Parashewanella spongiae: one gene and its partner. The protein of the gene in region 1 interacts with the protein of each later gene in a pairwise test. Links are inferred from orthologs where the notes say so. Each region holds a gene or a part of one and is shown on either strand. Other genes may lie near its edges. The genes, in order: E2I05_RS06780 and lolA.

Evidence for each region.
Region 2: the proteins of E2I05_RS06780 (region 1) and lolA interact in binary tests that used the Escherichia coli proteins (3 or more experiments, as listed by UniProt). The link is inferred for Parashewanella spongiae from one-to-one orthologs.

The regions. Positions count from the first base shown.
Region 1 is NZ_CP037952.1:1,764,144-1,772,646, reverse strand. Bases 2,974-5,800 are described here. They hold E2I05_RS06780 (lipoprotein-releasing ABC transporter permease subunit), read right to left. Parts: upstream 5,087-5,800; coding sequence 3,860-5,086; downstream 2,974-3,859. Other genes in these bases: E2I05_RS06770 (ankyrin repeat domain-containing protein), read right to left, coding at 5,799-5,800; E2I05_RS06775 (hypothetical protein), read left to right, coding at 5,181-5,759; lolD (lipoprotein-releasing ABC transporter ATP-binding protein LolD), read right to left, coding at 3,121-3,855; lolE (lipoprotein-releasing ABC transporter permease subunit LolE), read right to left, coding at 2,974-3,121. Outside these bases: E2I05_RS06800 (DNA internalization-related competence protein ComEC/Rec2), read right to left, coding at 1-239; E2I05_RS06795 (DUF2062 domain-containing protein), read left to right, coding at 280-783; more of lolE, read right to left, coding at 1,868-2,973; more of E2I05_RS06770, read right to left, coding at 5,801-8,503. UniProt on the Escherichia coli protein: Part of an ATP-dependent transport system LolCDE responsible for the release of lipoproteins targeted to the outer membrane from the inner membrane.
Region 2 is NZ_CP037952.1:2,853,553-2,862,064, reverse strand. What follows is about bases 5,547-8,382. They hold lolA (outer membrane lipoprotein periplasmic chaperone LolA), read left to right. Parts: upstream 5,547-6,555; coding sequence 6,556-7,209; downstream 7,210-8,382. Other genes in these bases: E2I05_RS11150 (replication-associated recombination protein A), read left to right, coding at 7,219-8,382; E2I05_RS11160 (DNA translocase FtsK), read left to right, coding at 5,547-6,547. In the rest of the region: E2I05_RS11185 (pentatricopeptide repeat-containing protein), read left to right, coding at 1-419; trxB (thioredoxin-disulfide reductase), read right to left, coding at 1,058-2,011; ald (alanine dehydrogenase), read right to left, coding at 2,150-3,262; leucine-responsive transcriptional regulator Lrp, read left to right, coding at 3,442-3,942; more of E2I05_RS11160, read left to right, coding at 4,112-5,546; more of E2I05_RS11150, read left to right, coding at 8,383-8,512. UniProt on the Escherichia coli protein: Participates in the translocation of lipoproteins from the inner membrane to the outer membrane.

The DNA of each region.
Region 1 (8,503 bases):
ACAAGTGATATGATTTCAGCTTTAACTTTGAGTTCATTTAAGTCGTTTTTTGTTTGAAAACTCAATAAGAAGTGGCTGTAAACACTAAGCCATAAGAGTGAAATTATGGCGCCAGAAAGCAGCCATACTCGGTAATAGAGAATAATAGCTAACAACATTATTACTGGGACAAAAAATTCAAACGGCAGCAGCGAATGCCAAAAAATCGCTGATAATGAAGTGGCACAAAAGCCAAACATAAATCGATTCATTACATTAAGTTAAACTAGCAGTAGCATTATGCCAAAGAAATTTATTGAAAAATTTATGCCAGACCCTCACAGCATCCGTGAGCATAAACATTTAAGGATATTTGGGAGCTTGCTCCACAATCCAAACTTGTGGGCATTAAATCGAAAATCGGCACCTGGAGCATTTGCCGTTGGCTTATTTTGCGCTTGGACTCCTATTCCTTTTCAAATGATCATGGCAGCGGCTTTAGCCATATTTTTTAACGTTAACCTGCCGTTATCAGTTGCATTAGTTTGGCTTACTAACCCATTTACCATGCCATTTCTATTTTATGCGGCTTATTGGCTTGGTACTAAACTACTCAATCAACCGATTGGAGAATTTACGTTTGAACTAAGCTGGCAATGGTTAGAACATTCTTTATCAACCATAGGCCCTCCATTCTTACTGGGTTGTTTAGTATTAGGTTTCACATCGTCAATTATTAGCTACTTTATCATTAAACAGTTATGGCGCTTTTCAGTAGTAAATCGCTGGAAGAGAAGAAAGTAAGGGGAACAACAAATCGTTCTCCCGTCTAGGGTCTGTTAATCTTTCGTGATTGTTTTTGCAGCGATAAATTGGTTATTTTATGCAAGGCAGAGTTTGTGAGGTTTGGTTATTATCGACATACAAAACTGTCGTTACTTCGTTTCCAAATAAGAAAACGATAACGCAGCACCTTTTATTTAGAAAGAGCGACCAATTTACGCTCTCTCTTTCTTCGATGCTTTTGAGCATTCACTGTTCTGTGTTGTGACCAGCTCACTTAGATGGCTAAGCATCACTGCTCACGCCTTAAACAGATAAATGCTCAAATAGCACAAAATTTAATCATAAAAGATCAACAGACCCTAATGTTTGATAAGAAAATAAAGCCTGTTTAATAATAACGTAAATTCAAACCGTTATGTCATACTCAAAAGGTGAGTATCCAGTGATTTTTGTTAATTTTTACAAAGACACTAGGGGGGCTGTTTATCTTTCGTGATTATTTTTGCAGCGATAAATTGGTCGTTTTATACAAGACAGAGCTTGTGCGGTTTGGTATTCCAAATAAGCAAGCGATAACGCAGTAGAAATGACCTATTTACGCTGTCATAGATGCTTTTGAGCGTTCACTGTTCTGTGTTGTAACCCGTTTACTTAGATGACTAAGCTTCACTGCTTACGCCTTGAACAGATAAATGCTCAAATAGCCCAAAATTTAATCCTGAAAGATAAACAGCCCCTAGATACCAGCCTATGCTTGGTATGACGAAATAGTAACTAATATTTTCAATGAATTATTTTGGAGAGATCACCAGTTCATTAAAGCTAGAAACATCAGTTGATTGCGTTCTCAAGCGTAGAAAAAATGGCTGATAGTAAGGCGTAGCTTGCAGCAAGTAGTTATTCTACTTGCAAAAGTTACAACGCAAATAGCAGTCATTTTAGCAAGCTTGTGAGCGTAGAGCACTTCACTCATTGGATGAAAGCCTTGATGATAAAATCATCATATCGCTCAAATAGTTACGCGTATACTCAGCGTTCAACTGATGTTTTTAGGTTAAAGTAGCCTACTCTACTTAAACCCTGTGCTAGTGTCCATATTGACTTATCCACCAGATAAAGTTTCAGCCGGATCTACTTTAGTGGCTTTCCACGCCGGATAGAGTGTTGATAACAGGCTCATTGCTAATGCCAACCCGACTGAAATATAAACGTCATTCCACTGCAGCTCAGATGGAAGAAAATCAATAAAATAAACATCGCCAGAAATAATCTGTACATTAAATAATTCTTCTATTTGTTTCGCAAGTGCACTTAGGTTTAACGCTAAAATCACACCAATGAAAGCACCGATACTACAACCAATAATTCCGTTTAACGTGCCCTGCACCATAAAAACTTGCATGACTGACGAGCGACTTAACCCCATTGTAATTAATATTGCAATTTCAGATTGCTTATCTCGAACTGACATCACTAGGGTTGAAACCACATTAAAACACGCAACGGCAATAACCAAGGCTAAAGCTAAATACATGACTAATCGAACAAGTTGAATATCTTGATAAACATGACCTTGAGTTCTCGTCCAATCCAGCATATTTACTATCTGTTCTTGGCTATAGCCTAATTGCCTTACCAATCGAGGAGCCATAAAAACATCATCCATTTTTAAGCGCACGCCAGACACTTCATTACCAAACCCCTGTAAACTCTGAGAATAGTCCATGGGGATATAAGCTGTAGTAGACTCTAGTTCTCCACCCAGCGTATACGTGCCTGTAATGACGAATCGGTGACTTTTAGCTGATGCAAAATTACTTGATGAACCAGAAACTTGTTTTGGCACGTACAATGCCAATGTATCGCCTATCTCCAAATTGAGCTTTTTAAGCAGACTCCTACCAACAATGACATGATTACCTTGTTTTGGACCAAGACTATTCCAACTTACTTTATCCGTAAATTGAGGCAGAGTTGAAACCGCACCTTCAAGCTGAGTATCTATGCCGACAAGTTGAATGGCTTGAAAACCACCCTTTTTTTGTACTAATCCATTTATTTTCATAAACGGTGCCGCCGCCGCGATACCCGGTATTTTTTTTGCATCATCAATAAGCCGTTGCCAGTCATCAATTGGCGCATTTACACCAATTAGTTCAGCATGAGGTGTTACGCCAAGAAGTCGCTCTTCAAGCGCTTTCTCAAAACCATTCATTGCCGATAACAAAACAATTAATACACCAACACCTAATGCTATGCCCGCCGTGGATGCAAATGCGATAAAGCTGATAAATTTATTTGACTGCCTAGCCCGATAAAACCGCCATCCTACTGTTAATGCCAAACTACGACTCATTAGTTGGCACCTTCTACAGCTAACTCATTATGCTGTAATGTAGTTTCTTGCAAACTGCCATCTTTCATTTGTAGTTGTCTATCCATTTTTGAAGCCAACTGGTTGTCATGGGTTACAACAACAAATGCAGTACCAAGTTGCTCAGCCAACTCTTGAATCAACTGATAGATGGTTTCACCACTTTTTGCATCTAAATTACCTGTAGGCTCATCAGCAAGTACTAACTTTGGAGAATTAATCAGTGCCCTAACAATTGCTACTCGTTGACGTTCACCACCAGATAGCTCAGCAGGAATGTGATTCAACCGATGGGATAACCCAACTCTAACTAACAGTTTTTTTGCTTTTTCAAGCGCATGGGAGCGGTTGACTCCCTGAATCAAAGCTGGCATTGCCACATTTTCTACCGCAGAAAACTCAGGCAATAAATGATGAAACTGATAAATAAAACCAAGATCTTGATTGCGAATTTGATTTTTCCGAGCTGCAGTTGCTTGATATAGATCTTCTCCTTCAAGCATTGCTTTACCACTTGTTGGTTTATCAAGGGTACCCATAATATGAAGTAAAGTACTTTTACCCGATCCAGAGCTACCTACAATTGCTAATTGCTCGCCCGAATAAACGGTCAGATTGACGTTTTTTAATACCTGAGTAGTAACATCACCATCATGATAGCTTTTACAGACATTTTCGATTTCTAATATGGCTTGCTGTTTCATCAATTTATCCATTTATTTATTCATGTCGTAATGCATTTGCAGGCTCAACTTTAGCTGCACTTAGCGCTGGGTATATTGTTGCTAACAAACTAATCGCCAAGGTACCAATACCAATAACCAAAAGTCTGTGGCCTTCTATCACAACAGGCAAACTTTGGCCAACGCCCAATATTGAAATGCCCATTACTGATAAAATGTCATTCAAGTTTAAACTGATGATCACACCGACAACCAAGCCAGCTATTAGGCCTAAAATTGCATTGAATGTCCCTTGGATCATAAATACGCCCATTACATTTGCTGTAGATAACCCTTGAGTTTTCAATACTGCAACATCTGTAGTTTTATCAATCACCATCATAACCAGCGACGAAATGATATTAAAAGCGGCTACTAAAATGATTAGGCTCAACATCAAGGACATCATATTGTTTTCCATCCTAACCGCTGCGAAATAACTGCCGTAAGTGCTACGCCAATCTGTTATTGACACTTGTTGCTTATCAAATACTTTCCTTATTTGATCCTCTAATACCGATGTTTTATATGGATCATCAAGAAATACTCTAAGCTCATTGACTTCACTTGGTTGTTTTCTGGTTAATCGACGTGCATCTTTATAATGCACGTAGGCAACATGTGCATCAACTTGAGAGCCAGTTTCAAAAATACCAACAAGGGTAAATTTCCTCTGACTGGGAACCGGTCCAATCGGTGAATAGATAACGCCATCACCACTTAGCAAGCGAACTTGCTCACCAATCGAGACTTTGAGTCTTCTGGCTAATTCACCACCTAAAATAATTCTGTATTTACCCGAAACAAGATCTTCCATTGACCCTGGGTAGATATGCTCACTTACGCTAGCGACTAATTCGGCATCCCGAGGAAACATTCCATACAGTTGAACAGCTGATATCGTGCTGGGTGATTGAGCCATAGCTTCAGTCGCTACACTGGGCGCTAAGCCTAACACATGAGGCAAATTTATGATTTTTGATGATCTATCATTCAAATTATCAATAGGGTCGACTGTTTTTATGGTTAACTGCGGGATAGAGCCTAGCAATTTATTTTTCAATTGTCCTTCGAGGCCGTTCATAACTGAACTGACAATAATTAATGATGCAACCCCAAGAAAGATCCCAGTAACCGCAAAAAAAGTAATGAAAGATGCAAAGCTATTTGACTTTTTAGAACGCCAATAACGATAACCGACATAAGTAACGAATTTAAAATTCATGGAAGATGAGTGATATCCTGTGCGTCGAACTTGCTAAATCATATAGATAGGCACGATAATAAGGATATTATCCCCATAAATAAAGAGGCAAATCTTGACCGACGACTCTAACCCGTATTTCAGCGTGCCTCATTCCTTCAAGGCTTTTTTAACACTTTGGCCTAAAGATCAGGGATTACCCACAGAAAATGAACTCCAAGGACTGCAATCTATTGGATTACAGTTACTCAGTGAAGTTAAAAATGTTGAATCAAACTGCTTGATGCAACTCCGACAACTTGAAAGTGACACTAAGTCAGTCGTTGATTACCTCAAACTGCAATCAAAAAAAATTGACCTCATCTTGCAATACGTTCTCGAAAGCGAACCTCAAGATGGTGAGCCAGCCCTCGGGTTAAAGTTTGGTGGCGGTGGAATTGAAGTATTAACCGACTTTTCTGCTCAAATAGGCCAACATTATAAATCGACTGTATTTATTCGAGATGAACTGATTGCATTATTAGCGATAACATCGGTCGATGATTGCCAACCGCATCCAAATGAAGCAAACAAATGGGTGTTAACATTGAGTTTTCAGCAAATTATAGAAGCTGATGTTGAACTACTCGTGAAAGCAAGCTTAAGTGTGCAACAAAAGATGCTGAAAAAACGAAGTCAAAACCGACAGCAATAACCATTATTGTCGGTTTTGGATAAAAACATTTGTTTAATATCACCGACCATGATGTATCCTTGCCTGTGTGCTTTGCCAAATTTGATCATTTAACAAGTGATCAGCACATGGGTTTCCAGTGATAGGGAAATACCCTAGTAGACTGTTTTGTATTGCATAGTAATCCTGTATTTTAGGCGAATTTTCTGTTTTAACAGAATGACTTGGTGTTTGTGTTTTAACAAGTCTTTGGACTCTTCTCGAATCCATTAGCAGTTCTTTTAAAATCTCAACATTTTCGCTTCGTCTATATGTTAAAGCAATTTCTAAAGCAGTTTTATTGCTATCACCTGATGTAAGGTTTGTTATTCGCCGTTGTAACCCTCCCAGTTCCTGTACTTTTTTCCCTAGCACAGCGACACATTTAGGAGATCTTGAACCGGCGGCATAATGAAGGTAATTTTGTCCATTTTTATCATATTCGAGAGGGTCAAAATGCGAGCTAGCTAACATAACTTTTAAAGTTTCAGGGCGTTCACAAGAAATAGCAATTTTAACTAAATCTTTATTCTTCTTATCTTTATCCTTTTTATAAAACTGTGGTTGGTCCCAGAAAAAATTAAAAACGTCTAAACGTTCATTCATTGCGGATAAATGTAGAGCGTTTCTTCCTTCGAGTTCGCGATCGTTGCGCCCTACTTTCGCTCCAGCTTTAATCAAGATGCTTACTGCACTGATTGTCCCCTGCATGGCTGCCAGCAACACTGGTGTTGCGCCTTGCTCATTTGCAATATGCAATTGTTCTTTTCCAAAATCAGTTTGTAAAAGCCATTCGAGCATCTCTTGCTTGTCATGCCTAACAGCTAGGTGTAATAGACCATCCGAATGTTGTGAACCACTGCCAGCTTTCACTATATTGGTCTGCGTTTCTGTTTCTACACCTAAAGATAATAATTGTTCCACAAGCGCTATATTCCCCCTTAAAACAGCTAAATGAATTGGCGCGTAACCTGTATGTGTTATTTGATTAACTAACTCTTTTGAAGCTAAAAATACTTTCATTCTCATTGACTCATCTTCTAACCCTATAGCCCAATGACAAGGTGTTTCACCTTTTTTATTCTCTGAACAGTAGGTTGTTTTTTGAGCTAAAACCAGATCAATGATTTCAAGCGATTTAGAATTGATCGCAAGCATCAACAAGCAGTTACCTTCCCAATCTTTGATTGCTAAATCCGCACCTGCTTCAATCAATTTTGAACATAATTCCACTGACGGTTTTTTAGTTTTTAAAACTTTGATTAAGCTATTTGTAAGCCGTCTGTTATCACAATGAGTTTTTAGTAAGTCCGTCGATAATTCAGCAAGCACTTCTAACGACTCAAATGCTTTACTCTTTTCCGACAATGCGTCTAAAGCAGCAAGCCTTTGTATACAACTACACCGCAAATAAACCAAATCTAAAGCACTTTCACATCTAATGACTTGCTCAGCCGTTGCCGAAGAAATCCACGTTGTTAATTCGCTCTTAAAGCTCGAACAATTTCCTAATAAGCTCTCGATTTTTCCTCTTAAACTTTGAATCACTCTTTCTGTAGCGCTCTTTGAAAGGCTGTTTAAGTTAATGGCATTTATCACTCTCTCAAAATCAGTTACGTTACTACAGTCATCAACTAAGTTTTTTAATAATTTTTCTTCGCATCTATCGAAGGCTTGTTGTTGCGTTTTGTCCAACTTTTTCAGTTTTGTTTGTATCTGCTTAAACTGCCCTAAACTCACTTGCTTTTGGCTGATATGGCTGGATAAATCTTCAATTAACACTTTTTTTATTTCACGAATAAAGTCGCTATCCATATCAAAACAATTTTGTTGATTAAAAACTTCAATGAAGTACAACAGCTTGTAAACATTAGAACTCTGAGTCAACTCTCGCTTCACCTGTAATAAGTACAACTCTTGTATAAAATTTTTCATAGGAGAGTTTGCAAGTAATTTCTGAGAACTTAAAACATCTGATAATTGAATGCAGCCTTCTTTATATAAAATTTCAAATTGCTGCTTAAACTCATTCATTCTTTCTTGTTTAAATACTGACTCTACGTTCATGTCAAACAAACTTTCTTTCGCGCAATCACAAAAATTATCTAACGAATCAGCATATTCAAGTTTTGACAGTGCACAATCCTGCTTAAGATAATGGCCAATTTCCTCAATAGTCATTTTATCTAATAATGGTAAATTGGTAGACCAAGTATAATTAGCTTTAGTGGTTATCAAACCTTCGTGAATGAGTTGCTTTAACTTTTCACAGTAACGGTATTCGGCTACCCCCATCTGCTCATTTGGTAAGCCTTGGAGTTGAATATACTTCTCCCAAACACAAACCATATCTTCTAATGACCTACAAGAATCAATGAGTTGAGAACAAATAGCAAACTTTAAATTATCTCTTATGTCCACTTTTTCTAGATGGTAGGCGTGAAGAGGTATTTGGTTTTCTGTGAATGCTCCAAAACTAAAAATACAACCTTTGTGAGAATGCAAGGGAGTAGATGGGTTAGATGGGTCAGTTCTGATACTGATTACTACTTCAGGTTGCTCTGACTCATGAGCTAAGTCCGTTTTAGTTAGTTTCAAAAAATGTAACGCGAACTGCATCTGAAAATGTTGAGTTAACACTAAACGCTGAACTTTTGTTTGACTCTCAAGTGAAACTTTATCTTTTGGAATTTGCATGGCACTTAAAAGCTTGTTTATTAGCAAAT
Region 2 (8,512 bases), 1.1 Mb from region 1 along the record:
AAAAAATAATGAATAAATGTAACATGAATACTCTTTCACAAATACATGCTCAACTTGCGCCACTTGAAAAAGATAATTTCGCAAGCATGATTGACAAAGGGGTAACACAAGGAATATATAAAAAAAATGTTGGCTTAATGAATCATTGTATCGATTTGCATATGGATAAAATCTTCGAAGAACATTCAGGGGATGGAACACATATTCGAGGTGTTCCATTAGCTTTCGCAAAACTATTGTTTTGTTACCACAAAAAAAACAATGAACCCAAAATAACATCGATCATAACTGGATACCATGGCTATAATACTTTAAAAAATGGAATGATAAGTTTTCTCAAAGATGAATTTGGACTTGAGTTTATCGAGGATAAATTCAACTCAGGAATGATAGTATTGAGCGAGTCGGTAGTGGGCTGAAGCAGTGAATTGATCTATTATAGTTGCACTCTAGTTTCATTTATTTTAGAGAATATCATGCGTCACTCTGTAGATGTTCAATGCCCTCACTGTCAAAGTACTTCAATATCAAAAGCACGAAAAAGCCCAAAGGGGCAGCAAAGAAATTTATCCTAAAAACATCAGTTGAACGCTGAGTATACGAGTAACTGTTTGAGCAATACGATGATTTTATTATCATGTTTTTCATCCAATGAGTGAAATGCTCTACGCTCACAAGCTTGCTAAAATGACTGCTATCTGCGTTATAGCTTGCTATCAGCCATTTTTTCTACGCTTGAGAACGCAGTCAACTAATGTTTCTAGGTTTATGTACCAACTCTGAGTGCCCGAAAAAACATTTCTACTTCATTATGTTAAGCGTGCTTGGGAAGATGGAGTAAAAGAAACAGCCATTGACATGGTATTTAATAGAACGATTTGTTTTTCTAAGTTAGAAAGTATGCACGATACGGTAATAGATTTGTTAATCAATCGAGTAGAATTTGGGATTGATATTCATGCCTACCACTAAATTAGCCCACTACTTATGGTATTAGCTTAACTCAATCATAAAAAAGCGACTTTTTAAAGTCGCTTTTTTACTAGTTGTGTTTGGGTTAGTCTTGAGAGTCTAAGAAACGCTCAGCATCTAAAGCGGCCATACAACCTGCTCCAGCAGAAGTAATTGCTTGGCGATAATGTTGATCCATTACATCACCACAAGCGTAAACGCCTTCAACACTAGTTTGAGTTGCATTACCTTGTAAGCCGCTTTGAACTTTGATGTAACCATTGTTCATTTCAAGCTGACCATCAAAAATACCTGTATTTGGGCTATGTCCAATAGCCACAAAAACACCAGCAACCTCTAAATCAGAAATACTACCATCACTGGTACTCTTCATCTTAAGACCAGTCACACCCATGTCATCACCAACAACTTCATCCATTGTTTGATTTAGGTGCAAAGTGATGTTTCCGTCAGCCACTTTTTTCATCATACGATCAGCTAAGATTTTTTCAGATCTGAATGTATCACGACGATGTATAACATGTACTTCAGAAGCGATATTGCTTAAATAAAGTGCTTCTTCAACAGCAGTGTTTCCGCCTCCAATTACAGCAACTTTTTGATTGCGATAAAAGAAGCCATCACAAGTAGCACAAGCAGATACGCCTTTGCCTTGGAATGCTGTTTCAGACTCAAGTCCCAAGTAGCGGGCTGAAGCACCTGTTGCGATAATTAATGCATCACAAGTATATTCACCAGAGTCGCCTTTCAATTTAAAAGGTCTCTGACTTAAATCAGTTTCATTGATGTGATCAAAAATAATTTCGGTATCAAACTTTTCAGCATGCTTTTGCATACGTTCCATTAACGCTGGTCCCGTAAGGTCATCAGCATCCCCAGGCCAGTTTTCAACTTCAGTGGTCGTAGTTAATTGACCACCTTGCTGGATACCTGTGATCATTACAGGGTTTAAGTTAGCTCTAGCGGCATAAACAGCAGCAGTATAACCCGCAGGGCCTGAGCCCAGAATCAAAAGTTTACAGTGACGAGCTTGGCTCATTATTCTCTCCGTGCATTAGCAAATTGAAGCGATTGTATGGAATTTATTTAGAGGGGTAAAGTGTAAAATAGCGATTGCTCTAATAGAAAAAGAGAGCCTTAGCTCTCTTTTTCACTTATTAACAATATAAATGAATATTTAGATCATGCTTTCTGCAGGTACGTATTCATAGCCATGAGCTTCAGCAACTTCTTTTATTGTTACTTTGCCGTGCATGACATTAAGACCATTCATTAAATGCTTATCTGATTTTAATGCTTCTTTGTAACCAAGGTTAGCGAGCTTGATAATGTATGGAAGTGTTGCATTATTCAAGGCGAATGTAGATGTACGAGCAACAGCACCAGGCATATTTGCTACACAATAATGCACAACGCCATCTACGATATAGGTTGGATCTTGGTGAGTAGTGGCTTTTGCCGTTTCAGCACAACCACCTTGGTCAATTGCGACATCAACAATAGCACTGCCTTGTTTCATACGACTCACTAAGCTGCGTGTAATGAGTTTTGGAGCGGCTGCTCCTGGGATTAACACTCCGCCAATTACCAAGTCAGCATCTAAGACATGACGCTCGATAGAGTCAGCAGTCGAATAGACCGCTTGAACACGAGAACCGAACTGAACATTAATGCGGCGCAGTGCATCAATGTTGCGATCTAATATAATTACTTCAGCACCTAGCCCTATTGCCATTTGAGCAGCATTAACACCAACCATGCCTCCACCAATAATAACAACCTTTGCAGGCTCAACACCTGGAACACCGCCAAGTAATATTCCGCGGCCACCAGCAGATTTTTCTAAAGCCATAGCTCCAGCTTGAATTGACATGCGGCCAGCAACTTCAGACATAGGAGCGAGTAATGGTAAACCACCACGATCATCCGTCACAGTTTCGTATGCGATACATACAGATCCACTTTTGACTAAATCCTCAGTTTGAGGAAGATCAGGAGCAAGGTGTAAATAGGTGAAAAGTATCTGATCTTGACGCAACATAGCACGTTCAACTGCTAAAGGTTCCTTTACCTTTACGATCATCTCAGCTTTTGCAAAGACCTCTTCAGCAGAGTGTAAAATCTCAGCACCAGCATTCATATAGTCTTGATCTGTAAAGCCGATTCCGTCTCCAGCCGTAGACTGTACAAATACATCATGTCCTTTCAAAGTTAACTCATGAACACTAGATGGTACCATACCCACACGGTATTCATGGTTTTTGATTTCTTTTGGAACACCAATAATCATTTTTGAGCCTCGAATTGCATAAATTCCCATTTTTTTTGGGAAATGTTGTTATTTTAGTCAACCCTGACGTGCTTCTTTCAGGGATATTTAGTATAGTATTCTCGTTGTAGTTTATGTTACTAAAATTTCCCCTTTAGCAGCATAAAACACCTTTCACGTAGGGGAAGCTGGTTTAATATATGTCACATAATAAAAAAAGTCCTATAAAAGACTTGGATCGTATAGATCGCAATATTCTTAACGAATTACAAACCGATGGTCGCATTTCTAATGTTGAATTATCAAAACGTGTTGGCTTAAGTCCTACTCCCTGTTTGGAACGAGTAAAACGATTAGAAAAACAAGGTTACATTAATGGATATGTTGCTTTAGTAAATCCACATTATCTTGGTGCCTCTCTACTCGTTTTTATTGAAATTACCCTTACAAGAGATACTCCAGATGTTTTTGATAATTTTAACAAAGCGGTACAAGTGTTAGATGAAATTCAAGAGTGTCATTTAGTTTCAGGAGATTTCGATTATCTACTTAAAACAAGAGTTCCTGATATGTCTGCCTATAGAAAGTTACTTGGTGAAACTTTACTAAAGTTGCCTTCTATATCAGATACAAGAACTTATGTTGTAATGGAAGAAGTAAAACAAACAAATAGAATTGCAATTGATCCAACTATTGATTAATTATTAATTTCTAAAAGATGAAAGGGAGCTTTGGCTCCCTTATTTTTTAACTAAAGCAATCTGATGACTGCACAAAAAGCTGGATTCTGGTATCTTTAAAGATAATTATTATGTTATTGCTTATATTTTTAAGCTTCTTTTTATTACAAACGATTAAAGGCGCGTGAATTTGTCTCAGGGAAAAGATGTCTCAAAGCTAACTGGCGTACAAAGGTTACTTGAGGGAAGTTTGATTCTATGTTGCATGATAGCAACATTTGTCTTAATTGCTTTAGCAAGTTATAGCCCAATGGATTCAGGCTGGAGCCAATCAAGTTATCAAGGAAAAGTGGATAATTTAGGTGGAACTGTCGGCGCATGGGTTGCCGATGTTTTACTTTATTTTTTTGGCTATGTCGCTTTTTTTATTCCGATGATGATTGCAGCTTTCGGCTGGTTGCTTTTCAAAAGAGCTTATCGGCTCATCGAGATTGATTATTTTACAGTAGCTTTGCGTTTAATTGGTTTCTTTTTAGCGTTATTAAGCATCGGCGCTCTCTCCAGCATGAATGCTGAGGACGTATACCAATTTTCTGCAGGCGGGCTCGCAGGGAATGTAATAGGTCATATAATGGTGAGTTATTTTAGTCACCTAGGTTCAACATTGCTTCTGTTATGTTTTTTAATCGCTGGTTTTACGCTTTTTACAGGCATCAGTATTATTACAATTGTTGATAGTATTGGACACGGAACGATTACATTCAGCAAATTTTTGTATAGCCTGCCATCAAAATTTAAACGAAGGGAACAATCAGAAGATGCCAATGGATTTATGTCTATCGTGGCTAAAGTCCGTCAACGCCGAGAAAATTCTGAAAGTTCGACGCAAGAAGAATTTTATACAGAACAAAAAATAGAACCAAACTTAGATACTCCTTTTGGTAATAATCACTCTGAAGAAGTATTAGATGAATTAGGTGATAGTTTTACAGCCCTAGTTGAAGGAAATGATGAAGTTTTAGAAAAAACTAAAACTGAACTTGTCCCTAAAAGTGATAAAGCCCAAGTTGTAGATGGCATTATTGTTTTGCCTGGGCAAGAAGAAATCATTTCAAGAAAAGACATGCCGCCTTTACCAAGTATAACCTTGCTTGACGTGCCTAATCGAAAGAAAAATCCAATTAGCCAAGAAGAATTGGATCAAGTCGCACGTTTAGTTGAAATCAAACTTGCCGATTTTAATATCACGGCCAAAGTTGTCAGTGTTTCTCCGGGACCTGTGATAACACGTTTTGAGCTTGAGTTAGCTCCAGGGATCAAAGCATCTAAAATTACCAATTTATCGAAAGATTTAGCACGTTCCTTGTTATCTGAAAGTGTACGAGTTGTTGAAGTTATTCCAGGCAAACCTTATGTAGGTATTGAACTTCCAAATAAATTCCGTGAAACCGTATTTATGCGTGACGTTTTAGACAGTGAAATATTTGAGGACAGTGCATCAAACTTATCGATGGTTCTTGGACAAGACATTTCAGGAGTACCCGTTGTTGTTGATTTAGGGAAAATGCCACATTTACTTGTCGCTGGTACTACGGGCTCTGGTAAGTCTGTTGGTGTGAACGTAATGATCACCAGCTTGTTGTATAAATCATCTCCCGATGATGTTCGTTTCATCATGATTGACCCAAAAATGCTCGAACTCTCAGTTTATGAAGGAATTCCACACTTATTATGTGATGTAGTTACCGACATGAAAGAAGCCGCTAACGCACTACGGTGGTGTGTGGGGGAAATGGAGCGTCGATACAAGCTAATGTCAGCGTTAGGCGTGAGAAATTTAAAAGGTTATAACAGCAAAATAGCATTGGCGAAAGAGCAAGGAGAGCCAATAAAAGATCCGCTTTGGAAGCCAAACGATGGGCTTGAAGAATACGCTCCAGATTTAGAAAAACTACCTTCTATTGTTGTTATCGTCGATGAATTTGCGGACATGATAATGATTGTTGGGAAAAAAGTTGAAGAACTTATTGCTAGAATCGCACAAAAAGCCCGTGCCGCTGGTATACACCTTATTCTTGCGACACAGCGACCATCTGTAGATGTGATAACAGGTCTCATTAAAGCTAATGTTCCAACGCGTATTGCGTTTCAAGTGTCGTCTCGAATTGACTCTCGTACAATTCTTGATCAGCAAGGCGCTGAAACACTGCTTGGAATGGGTGATATGCTGTATCTGCCACCAGGCACATCGGTTCCCATTCGTGTACATGGTGCATTTATTGATGATCATGAAGTACATAAAGTTGTCGGTGATTGGAAAGCCCGTGGAAAACCTCAATATATTGATGACATTTTGAATGGATCAAGCGAAGGTGGCGAAGTACTTTTACCTGGTGAAAGCTCTGAATCAGAAGAAGACATTGATGCGCTTTATGATGAGGCGGTTGCATTTGTCACAGAGACTAGACGTGGCTCTATTTCTAGTGTTCAGCGAAAGTTTAAAATAGGCTATAACCGTGCGGCAAGAATTATTGAATCTATGGAAACACAAGGCGTGGTAAGTTCACCTGGTAACAATGGCAATCGTGAAGTTTTAGCTCCACCACCTCCGAAAAATGATTATTAGGGTACAAAATGAAAAAAATTATAGGTCAGTTTTTTTTTACATCACTTGTGGTGTTTTCTTCTCAAGTTCATGCTGACGCTAAGGACGAATTAAAACAGCAGCTTAATCAAGTTAAAACACTTCATTCAAAATTCACACAAAATGTAGTGGATGTTAATAATAAAAATATTCAACAAGGTTCAGGAATTTTTTCTTTAGCTTATCCTAATCAACTATATTGGCATTTAACTGAGCCTGATGAGTCACTGATCATTGCCAATGAAAAGAGTGTTTGGCTATATAACCCTTTTGCTGAGGAAGTCACTATTCTAGATTTAGAGCAAGCCGTTTCTACATCTCCTATGACATTATTGATCCATAGAGATGAGGCTACATGGTCTAACTATAGGGTCACTAAAACTGAAGTTACTAAAGGTTCTCCAAAAGATGATAGCTGCTATTCAATTACACCAAAATTCTCAGACTCGACAGTCGTGAAAGTGGATGCATGTTTTAATCATAACCGATTAAATAAGTTCGCTATATTTGATTCTCAAGGCAACATCAGCACTTTTGATTTAACTGAGCAACGTAATCTTAATGAAGAAGAAAGGTCAATTTTTAACTTTGTTATTCCAGATAATGTTGATGTTGATGATCAACGTGCAAAAAAGATCCAGTAGGCACAAGTAGTGAGTAGTTTGTCATTAGACTTTTCTCCAGATTTTAGGCCTCTTGCAGCGAGAATGCGACCTGAAAGTATTGAGCAATATATTGGTCAAGAGCACATTTTGGGAGTGGATAAGCCTCTACGTAAAGCGCTAGAAAATGGTAAAGCTCATTCTATGCTTTTTTGGGGGCCGCCAGGCACAGGAAAAACGACCTTAGCAGAGTTGATAGCTCATTATACCAATGCACATGTTGAACGTATTTCAGCCGTTTCTGCGGGTGTTAAAGATATTCGTGCTGCTATCGAACAGGCGCAATCTATTGCTCAGTCCCGTGGTCAACAAACACTACTATTTGTCGATGAAGTTCATAGATTTAACAAAAGCCAACAAGATGCTTTTTTACCTTACATCGAAAATGGAACCGTTATTTTTATTGGTGCAACCACCGAGAATCCTTCATTTGAAATTAATAAAGCCTTGTTATCAAGAGCGAGAGTTTATTTAATTAAAAAACTTACTGATGATGAAGTATTGTTACTTGTACGACAAGCTAATGAAGATAACGAAAAAGGGCTAGGTCAAAGAAAGTTAATACTCTCAACTGATACACTAAAAAAATTAGCACATGTGAGCGATGGTGACGGTCGCAGAGCGCTAAATTTACTCGAACTCATGGCGGACATGGTGAGTGATGGCGCTGAGCTGACATCTCAGTTGCTTAACGAAGTAGCAGGGCATAAAGTTGCAAATTACGATAAAAAGGGCGACCAATTTTACGATTTAATCTCTGCTGTGCACAAGTCAATCAGAGGTTCAGCCCCAGATGCAGCTTTGTATTGGTTTTGTAGAATATTAGAAGGTGGCGGTGATCCCTTATACGTTGCCCGTAGGCTTCTTGCTATTGCTTCTGAAGATATAGGCAACGCCGATCCAAATGCAATGACAGTTGCTCTTAATGCATGGGACTGTTTTCATCGTGTTGGCCCAAGTGAAGGGGAGCGGGCTATCGCGCAAGCTGTTTTGTATTTAGCCAGCGCACCAAAAAGTAATGCCGTTTATACCGCTTTTAAAGCGGCCAGAGCATTAGCAAGAGATGGTGGAGACAAGCCAGTACCAATTCATCTTCGAAATGCACCTACCAACTTGATGAAAGATATAGGTTATGGTGCTGAGTATCGTTACGCTCATGATGAGCCAAATAGCTATGCAGCAGGTGAGAATTATTTCCCAGAAGAGTTTAAGGATGTAAAACTTTATCACCCTACAAGTCATGGTTTTGAAAAACGAATCCAATCAAAATTAGAGCAATTATCAG